DNA from 3 places in the Pseudomonas sp. AC355 genome. Region 3 is predicted to be linked to each of the others. Evidence: riboswitches for the same ligand, from Rfam matches in the RefSeq annotation. Region 3 holds a riboswitch; each other region holds the start of a gene.
What was found. Region 3 has a riboswitch for cobalamin ahead of ACZ0AI_RS01995 (TonB-dependent receptor). Riboswitches for the same ligand answer to the same signal wherever they lie in the genome.

Region 1 (3,268 bases), 850 kb from region 3:
TGCGGCGCGTGAGGCGCTGGTGGAACTGCTCGGGCACGCGATCAGCAACCTGCGCAAGGAGTCCGCACTGGCGCTTGGCGAGCTGGGCGACGCTCAGGCACTGCCAGCATTGCTGGCTGTTGAGCACGATGCCGATCCGGAAGTGCGCAAAGCGGTGCGTATCGCCATCGGCCAGTTGCGCCTGCAAAAGCCATGAACCAGGCACCCGTCGCAATACATAACAGTGCCACGCAAGCGACATTGACCGTGGAGTGGGGGCAAGGGCAGGTACAGGTGCTTGCTCACGGGCGCCTGCGCGCCGGGTGCCCGTGCTCGAAATGCCGGGCGGCCCGGCTGGCGCAGCGCATCGACGTGGCACCGGATGGCGTCCGCATCACGGCAGTCCACCCTCAGGGCTATGGGCTGCAACTGGTATTCGACGATGGCCACGACCGCGGCATCTATCCCTGGAGCTATTTGCGTGAGCTGGGGGAGGTGGCAGGTTGAAGTTGGCCGGGCTTGTCGCATGGCCAGGTCGTCACGGCGCCAGCCGCGGGATGACCGCAATCGCATTCGCGCCGAGGGCGGCGCTCCCACCGAAATGGCGCTGAACATCCATTTTGCAGACGCCTCGATACTGTAGGAGCCCGCTTGCGGGCGAATGGTTGTCGCGCCGCGGACTTGGAGAGACGGCTGCGATCGCGCCGAGAGGCTGATGCAGGCACTTACCCCTTGTTCTTGCGCTGCGGTTTGGGCCGGCCTTGCACGCACTTGAAGCGTGGCTCGGTCTTGCAGATCACGTAGATGCGGCCACGACGTTTGACGATCTGGCAATCGCGGTGGCGCAATTTGGCGGTGCGCAGCGACGCGAGCACTTTCATGAGCGGGCTCCTGCAAAACCGGCGAAGCGCTTGTTGAAGCCGGCCACTCGTCCTTCGCTTGCAGTCTGGCGCTGCTGGCCGGTGTAGATCGGGTGCGAGGCGCTGGAAATATCGAGCGTGACGTAGGGGTAGACGTTGCCGTCGCTGTGCTCGCGGGTCTTGTCGGTGCTGACCGTGGAGCCGATCAGCCAGTAGGCGTCAGCCGAGACGTCGTGGAATAGAACGGGGCGATATTCAGGGTGGATACCAGGTTTCATAAGTGCTCCAATAAATACGTTATAAAGTAACAATATTCAGTCTTATTGATTTTTGTTCTCATTTCAAGCCCGAATCTGGATTTTTCCCGCAGGCCTCAATCGGCCCTCGGATCTTCCAGATCAGAAGCTGAAATGAGCGCTGAACTGGACTTGCTAAATTGTTATGTTGTAACAATAATGGCCGCCGAAATTAGCCGTACAAGTGCTGCACTGGCTTCCGGCTTGTTGGGATGAATGCGCAGAAACTCCAGCGAAGCGCTGCAGGGGAGCGACCTAATCGTTTAAGATGCCGCCCGCCGGTTTCCGCGAGGAATTAATAGGGAATCCGTCGCCACCTCTGGTGGCCAAACGGAACTGCCCCCGCAACTGTAGGTACTGAGCATCGTTGCATTAGTGTCACTGGGTTCGAATCCGGGAAGGCCGCAGCGTTGCCACGACGTACCAGTCAGGAGACCTGCCGGCATAGGTCTGAGCAGCTGCAGTGCAGCCCTGCTCGGGCGCTGCAATCGAACCAGCCGGCGGGGTGTCCGGGAGGGGCATCCGTAATCACCTTCCTTAGGGACAGGTGCGGCCATGGCCGCTTGGCGTGATGTGTTCTCCAGCCTGCGCACTGCCATTTATGCGTATCTGTTGATTGGGAGATCACCCGCATGACCGTGTCTCGTTTTGCCGTTCTGGCCGCCACCCTTGGCCTGTCTTCGATGGCGCTGGCCGCCGCCCCGACTCAGTATCCCCTGACCCTCGAGAACTGCGGCCATGAACTGAGCTTCGCCGCTGCGCCCAAGAGCGCCGTGACCATCGGCCAAGCCGGCACAGAAATTCTCTATTCCCTCGGGCTTGGCGACCGCCTGGTGGGTACCTCGCTGTGGTTCAGCAACGTGCTGCCCGAGTTCGAGACGCAGAACGCCAAGGTCGAGCGGCTGGCCGACAATGACCCGAGCTTCGAGTCGGTGATCAACAAGCGCCCCGGTCTGGTGGCCGTGCAGTTCGAGTGGATGGTTGGCAAGCAGGGCGTGGTCGGCACCCGTGAGCAGTTTCACGAGCTGAAGATTCCCACCTACATCATGCCGTCCGACTGCGAGGGCAAGGACAATCTGGTCGGTGCCGACGGTACCCGCCTGCAGCCTTTCCAGATCGACAGCCTGTACAAGAGCGTGCAGCAACTGGCGCAAATCTTCGACGTGCAGGCTGAGGGCGACAAGCTGGTCGCCAGTCTGCAGGACAGGCTCGGCAAAGCGGTCGCCAACGCCGGGCAGCGTCAGGCCAAGCAAATCTCCGCTGCGTTCTGGTTCTCCAGCGCCGATCTGGATCTCGATCCCTACATGGCCGGCCAGAAAGGCGTCGCCGACACCATGATGAAGTCGCTGGGCCTGCGCAACGTGGTCGAGTCCAGCGAAGAGTGGCCGACGGTCGGCTGGGAAACCCTGGCCAAGGCCAACCCGACCGTGCTGGTACTCGCGCGCATGGATCGCCGCCGTTTCCCGGCTGACGACGTGGAGAAGAAACTCGAATTCCTGCGTAATGATCCGGTCGCCAAGCACATGGATGCCGTGAAGAACGGCCGCATCGTGATTCTCGATGCTGACGGCATGCAGGCTTCGCTGCGCATGGTCACCGGCATCGAAACCCTGGCGAAGGCCGTTGACGGGTTCGATCTGCAGAAATGATTGCTCGCGGCTCCCGCCTGTTCCTGCTCACCATCATCTGCCTGCTGTTGCTGGCCGTAGCGGTGGTCGTCGGTGTGGCGCTGGGGGAGACCCGTATTCCGCTGTCGGTGGTCTTCCAGGTGCTGGCCAACAAGTTGTTCGGGGCAGGCTTCGTGCTCGACCCGATCGACGAGGGCATCGTCTGGAACTACCGCCTGACCCGCGCCCTGGTCGCCGCCTGTTGCGGCGCCGGGCTGTCGGTGTGTGGGGTGGTGCTGCAGGCGCTGCTGCGCAATCCACTGGCCGATCCTTATTTGTTGGGGATTTCCGCCGGTGCTTCCACCGGAGCGGTTTCGGTGGCGCTGCTGGGGCTCGGCGCGGGCATGCTGTCGCTTTCGATGGGCGCCTTCATTGGCGCAATCGCCGCCTTCAGCCTGGTCGCATTGCTGGCGCGGGCAGCGGGCGGCGGCGCGCTGAATGGCACCGGGCAGATCATTCTCGCTGG
Region 2 (3,268 bases), 280 kb from region 3:
GAGGATAGGCTTGCCGGCTTGCTGATGAGCGGTGATGGCCTCGATCATCGAACGGTTCGCGGCCAGCGCCTGCAGATTCAGCTCGGGATAACCACCGGGCAGATAAAGGCTGTCCACCTCGGGCAGGCTTTCATCGGTCAGCGGGCTGAAGAACGTCAGGGTCGCGCCCATCCGCTCCAGCAGATCGAGGTTGGCCTGATAGGTGAACGCGAAGGATGCATCGCGGGCTACGCCGATGCGTACGCCCTCCAGCAGCGGCAACGGCGCTGCAATCGGCGGGGCGGCGAAGGTCACAGGTGGCGGCAGGGTTACCGTCGCGGTCTGAGCCAGCGCATCGGCAGCGGTATCCAGGCGCACATCGAGGTCGGCGAGCTCGGCTGCCTGCACCAGGCCCAGGTGGCGGCTCGGCAATTCAATGGCGGCGCTGCGCGGCAGCGAGCCGTACCAGCGGATCGAAGCCGGCAGGCTATCGCGGATCAGATCGTTGTGACGCCCGGGATTGACGCGGTTGCCAAGCACGCCGGAGAACGGCAGATCCGGCTGATAGCTAGCAAGACCGACGGCCAGTGCGCCGAAGGTCTGGGCCATGGCGGAGCCATCGATCACGCCCAACACTGGTACGCCAAATCGGCGCGCGAGGTCGGCGGCGGATGGCGAGCCGTCGAACAGGCCCATCACGCCTTCGATGAGAATCAGATCGGCCTCGCCAGCAGCCTCCCACAACAAGCGACGGCTCTCGTCCTCGCCGACCATCCACAAGTCCAGCTGATAGACCGGATTGCCACTGGCACGGGAGAGGATCATCGGGTCGAGAAAATCAGGCCCGCACTTGAACACCCGCACCCGCTTCCCCTGCCGGGTGTGCAGGCGTGCCAGGGCCGCAGTGACGGTGGTTTTACCCTGCCCCGAGGCTGGAGCCGCGATCAACAGTGCAGGACAGTGACGCGGCGTGCGCTCACCCGCATCGGATGCAGACGCTGTAACGATCAAAACTCCACGCCTTTTTGTGCTTTTACGCCAGACTTGAAGGCATGCTTGACGAGCGTCATCTCGGTGACGGTATCGGCTGCTTCAAGCAGCGCTGGCGGCGCGCCACGGCCGGTCGCGACAACGTGCTGAAGCTCGGGGCGCGATTCGATATCACGCAGCACCACGTCCACATCCAGATAACCGTGCTTGAGGGCGATGTTCAATTCATCCAGCACCACCAAGGCGATCTGCGGGTCGTTCAGCAGTTGCCGGGCGACCTCCCAGGCCTGCACGGCTTTCTCGATATCGCGCTGCCGATTCTGGGTATCCCAGGTGTAGCCCTCGCCCATCACGTGATAGCTGACCTCATCGGGAAAGCGGCGGAAGAAATGCTCTTCGCCGGTGGCCATGCCGCCCTTGATGAACTGCACCACGCCGACCTTGAGACCATGTCCCAGCGCCCGGGCAACCATGCCGAACGCGGAGCTACTCTTGCCCTTGCCATTGCCGCTGTGCACCAGCAACAGGCCATACTCGTCCTGAGCCTGGGCGATCTTCTCGTCCATCAGGGCTTTCTTGCGAGCCATACGGGCGTTGTGCCGCGCGTCGCGCTCTGCTGATTCTCGGCTTGGGGATGGGGTCGATTCGCTCATGGGATCTCCTCAGCGCAGGGCCAATCGGCGCACGCAGGTGAAGCGCTCGGGCAGGAAACCGGGTTCATGCCGGACGATAAAGGAATCACACAGGAGTAGGCAGGAGCTGACCGGATCGATCACGCACCGGCCGCGCCCACCGCGCAACTCTGGAAAAAGCGACAGGCCGGTCTCCGGGCTTGCGAGCGCCGCGTTCATCAGAATGCGGCCACCGACGCAGCCTTCCCGTATCGGCGATACAGTGGCTGAAAGCGTGGCTTGGCTCGTTTACCGTTGCGGGGGCAGCGTCGGCATTGCCTGCTTGCTGGAGCAGCGGCGCACCGACTTCCCAGTTTCACCCTCGGCCAAAACCGAGGACACCTGAAGCAAGCGGCGAAGGGTAAGGATTGGCCGCCTCAGCGTCAATCGAAGACTCAGGGATGACTAGCCAACTCGACCGGAAAAACCCGCTTCGCTTCGATATAGGTACGCTGCCAGTAGCTGTTGGCGAGGCTGTCCAAGCGCACGGTGCCGCCCGAGGACGGTGCATGCACGAAGCGTCCTTCGCCGACGTAGATGCCAGCATGGCTAACCTGGCGGCCGCCACTGGTGGCAAAGAACACCAGATCACCACTGCGCAGGGCATCACGCCCTACGGTCGGCGCGCGCATGCTGATCAGTTCGCGCGTCGACCGCGGCAACTGGATGCCCGCCGCATCACGGTAGACGTAACCGATCAAGCCGCTGCAATCGAAACCGCTGGCTGGGGTATTGCCGCCGTAGCGGTAAGGCGTGCCGACAAGGCCCAATGCACGAAACAGTACATCGTCAGCGCCCCCCTGATAATTACCAGGTACAGGTGCTACGACAACGGGTTGCGGAGCAGGTACGGGTGCACGACTGGAGCACGCACTGAGCAGTGCTGTGAGCAGCAAGAGGGCGATGCGAATGGTGGCAGTCATGGACGGACGATCCCGGAGCCTGAATGCGCCCTACTCTGCTCCGTTCACAACTGCAGTGCAAGCTTTAGCTTTATGCTGCAGCCGCTTGAAAACTATCAAGATGTTGCCCGATCTGTGCAGATCGGACATTTACCACCTCAATGCTGAGACGCCAGGTGCTCGGTCGGCGCCATCGCCAGGACACGCTTGGCTTCGATGAAGGTACGTTTCCAGTAGCGGTCATCCAGGCTATCGATCCTCACGCCACCGCTGCGGCTGCTGGAGGAATGGATGAACTGATCATCGCCCAGATAGATACCGGCATGGCTGACGCGGCCACGACCTGCCGTGCTGAAGAACACCAGATCACCGGGCTCCAGCGCCTTGCGCTCGACCAGCGGCGCGTCGATGTTGATCATGTCGCGCGTCGAGCGCGGCAGCTCCATGCCAAGCTCTTCACGGAACAGGTAACCAATAAAACCGCTGCAATCGAAACCGGTTTTCACCGAGCTGCCCCCGAACCGGTAGCGGGTACCGATCAGCGAGAGGCCTTTTTCGAGAACACTGTCTGCAAGCTGTGGCAGCTCGTACGGTGCGTGGCCGGCAAAATCAGCGGCTGCATCGTCTTCAACGACATCGATCCGATCCAGAACAGGCGCTGCGACTACCGGCCGGGCAGGCAAAGAAGCCTGGGCTGGGGCATCGTTATGGGATTGCGGAGCATGG
Region 3 (3,268 bases):
CAGGTACCACTGCTGGCCATTGTTGCTCGTGGTGGTGGCGTACTGACGGTCGAACAGGTTGTTCAACTGCAGGCCGAGGGTCAGATCCTTCTGCAGATGCCAGTCGAAGTTGGCGTCCACCACGGTGTAACTCGGTACCCTGACGCTGTTGGCGTTGTCGGCGTAGCGGCTGTCCACATAACGGGCGCCGGCACCGACGCTGAAACGCTCGGCAAAGTCCTTGCTCAACCACAGGTTGGCGGAACGACGCGGCACGTTGGTGGGGCGATTGCCCTGGAAATCGTCGCCACCGCTGACGAACTCGTCGTACTCGGCGCGCACCAGTGCCGCATTGGCAGACAGCTGCACGGCATAGGGCAGGCGCAGCTCGAGGGTCGCCTCGATACCATCCGAGGATTGCTGGCCAACCTGCTGCTGGACGGTCGGGTTGGCCGGGTCGGTACTGAGCAGCTTGTTCTTGACGATGTGATAGGCGGCCAGCGTCCACTCGCCACGGTTATCGAAAAACTGCTGTTTGATGCCCACTTCGGTTTGCTTGGCGGTGCTCAGATCCCACTGCTGCTGGCCCGCACTGAGAGTCAGCAGGTTGCCGACGCCTTCGGTGCTGGTGGCGTACTGACCGTACAGCGACAAGTCATCGGTCAGCGCGAACACCAGGCCGGCGCGCCAGTTGTTGCCGGTCAGGCTACGGTCGCTGCGGGTGCCGGCCAGCAGATCATCACGATTCAGGTGTACCTGGTCACGGCGCACACCGGTGACCAGTGCCAGTTGCTCGGTGAGCTGCGTGCGGTTCTCGGCGAACAACGAGAACTGACGCGCCTGATTGGCTTCGCGAGCGCGATACGGGTCATTGCTGATGTAGCTACCACCACCGGACTGGCCGAGTGGCACGCTGTCGCTGAGGGTATTGCCGAAATCATGCTTGCGCACGAAACGGATGGAGTTGTAGTCCACGCCAACCACGGTGCGGCTGTCGAGGCCGAACAGCGAATGCTGCAGGGTGAACGTCTGGCGGTCGCCGATCTGTTCCTGGGTGTGCTTGATGCTGATGAAATCGCTACGCTCGACTAAATCACCCGGCTGCCAGGTGTAGGTTTCAGCGTTGCGCCAGCGCCGCTGGGTCTTGAGGTAGTACAGCTGGTTGCTGGCACTCAGGTTGTCGCTGATCGTCCAGTCGGTCACCAAGCGGGTCGACTGGTCGTTGTACTGCAGCGTGGCGTTCTCGACGTTGTAGTTACGCTCGCGCAGGCTTTCGCGGTAGTGACCATCCACCAACGGCGTGCCGAAATACTGCTGCGGCTCCTGATTACCGTAATCGTGACTGAGGGTGAAGCTCAGGTCGTCGGTCGCCTCCCAGCGCAATGCAGCACTGATGGCCAGGCTCTCGGAATCACCACGGTCGACCCAGCCATTGCTGGCCTGCTGATTGAGATTGAAACGGTAGCTCAGGCGGTCGTTCAGGGAGCCGCCGCTATCGAGTGCCATCTGTTGACGATCATCGGAGCCGTAACCCAGACGCACGCGATTGCGGATCTCGCCCTCGAAAGGCTTCTTCGGCACCACGTTGATCACCGCGCCCGTCGCCCCTTCGCCGTACAGCACCGAGGCCGGGCCACGGAGGATGTCGATACGCTCCACCGACCAGGTATCGACCGGAAAGGTCACGGTGCCGGCGCCGACATAAAGACGGGTGCCGTCATACAGCTGCATGGTCGAGCTGTGCCCGGTAAAACCCCGGGCGGACAACGCGGTGCCGCCATTGCCGGGCGTGCCCATGAAGGTGATGCCAGGTGAACGGGTGACGGCCTCCTGGACGGTGGCGTTGTTGCGCTTCTGGATCTGCTCGGCGCCAATGCTGCTGACGCTGGCGGGCGTTTCCAGTGGCGTCAGATTCAGGCGCGAGCCGGTCGTTGCCAGCGTATGCAGATCAGGCGGCGACGACTCATCGGCCGTGCCGGTGATCGCCGTCGAGGGCAAGGCTATTGAAGCGTTCGACTCGGCGGCCTGAGCCGGCAAGGCGAACAGCACGCAGGGCACTAGGCCCATGCGCAGGGATTTGCCCGACAGGGCATCGAACAGGGAATATCGGGACATGTCGTTCCACTCGAAACAGGAATGAATGAATCCCGGAGGGAACAACGCATAGGGAATCGCAGGCGCACGAAGCCCACGGAAACCGGCCTGCGCCCGCCCACCGCGGGTTTGCCAAACAGAAGTTTCGGGCCGGTCTCCGGGCTCACGAGGGTCATGAAGCATTCACCTTCCCATGCCGTGGCACAGTGGTTAATCGAATGCTTCGCTCGCATACCGTTGCGGGGGCAGCGCCGGACTGATCATTTTGGAGGTGACCTCTCAATGACGAACCGGCTTCCCGTTTCACCCCATGCACGGCGGCATGGGACACCTGAAACTGGCGCGCATCTGACCATCGAAGCGTCGAGCCGTCAATCATCGCCATGCAGCGGCCTCGATCCATGCACCATGGCATCGCCGGCTGGGATAACATCGCCCGACCCCGGATTGGCCAGGAAACACAGGATGCAGCGAGACGATGATCGAGCGACCGGCAGGCGCTCCGCTACCGCCCCAGGCAAGCCGCCGACGCTGGCGGATGTGGCCAAGGTCGCAGGCGTTTCGCCGATCACCGTGTCGCGCACGCTCAACCAGCCGGAGATCGTCCGCCCGGAACTGCGCGAAAAGGTCTTTCGTGCCGTGCACAAGACCGGCTACGTGCCGGCCATGCTCACCGGCGTGGCCGAGCAGCGCAGCCGGCTGATTTCCCTGCTGGTGCCGACGATTGCCAATTCGATCTTCTCGGACACGGTGCAGGCGCTGATCGACACCCTCACCGAAGCCGGCCACGAGACGCTGATCGGCCTGACCAACTACAGCGCCGAACGCGAAGAGCAGCTACTCGACGCCATCTTGCGGCGGCGCCCCGATGGCATCGTACTGACCGGCACCCTACACACCAAAGCCAGCCGCACGCGCCTGTCGCGCTCGGGCATTCCGATCGTCGAGTCCTGGGATCTCGCGCCGCGGCCGCTGGACATGTTGGTGGGCTTTTCCCACGAAGCGGTCGGCGTGGCCACCGCGCGCTACCTGATGGGCAAGGGCTATCGGCGCTTCGCCGTGGTGACCCTGGATGACCCACGCGGCCACCGACGCTGCGAAAGCCTGATCAGCGAACTGGCGAGCCAGGGGATTACCGAGGTGCCGCGCGTGGTGTTGCCGCCACCGGCAACGGTGAACCTCGGCCGTGAGGGCC

Region 1: linked by a shared signal. The riboswitch ahead of ACZ0AI_RS06005 (ABC transporter substrate-binding protein) and the one ahead of ACZ0AI_RS01995 (TonB-dependent receptor) in region 3 are both predicted to bind cobalamin.
Region 2: linked by a shared signal. The riboswitch ahead of cobO (cob(I)yrinic acid a,c-diamide adenosyltransferase) and the one ahead of ACZ0AI_RS01995 (TonB-dependent receptor) in region 3 are both predicted to bind cobalamin.

What each region holds. Positions count from the first base shown of each region.
Region 1 covers NZ_OZ409843.1:1,261,310-1,264,577, reverse strand. Annotated here, with positions in the region: gene ACZ0AI_RS06025 (HEAT repeat domain-containing protein) at 1-196, shown strand, start outside; gene ACZ0AI_RS06020 (DUF971 domain-containing protein) at 193-486, shown strand; gene ykgO (type B 50S ribosomal protein L36) at 705-860, opposite strand; gene ACZ0AI_RS06010 (type B 50S ribosomal protein L31) at 857-1,117, opposite strand; cobalamin riboswitch at 1,398-1,593, shown strand; gene ACZ0AI_RS06005 (ABC transporter substrate-binding protein) at 1,768-2,784, shown strand; gene ACZ0AI_RS06000 (FecCD family ABC transporter permease) at 2,781-3,268, shown strand, end outside.
Region 2 covers NZ_OZ409843.1:682,412-685,679, reverse strand. Annotated here, with positions in the region: gene ACZ0AI_RS03270 (cobyrinate a,c-diamide synthase) at 1-987, opposite strand, end outside; gene cobO (cob(I)yrinic acid a,c-diamide adenosyltransferase) at 987-1,622, opposite strand; cobalamin riboswitch at 1,770-2,001, opposite strand; gene ACZ0AI_RS03260 (C40 family peptidase) at 2,036-2,563, opposite strand; gene ACZ0AI_RS03255 (C40 family peptidase) at 2,701-3,268, opposite strand, start outside.
Region 3 covers NZ_OZ409843.1:407,384-410,651, reverse strand. Annotated here, with positions in the region: gene ACZ0AI_RS01995 (TonB-dependent receptor) at 1-2,094, opposite strand, end outside; cobalamin riboswitch at 2,205-2,423, opposite strand; gene ACZ0AI_RS01990 (LacI family DNA-binding transcriptional regulator) at 2,539-3,268, shown strand, end outside.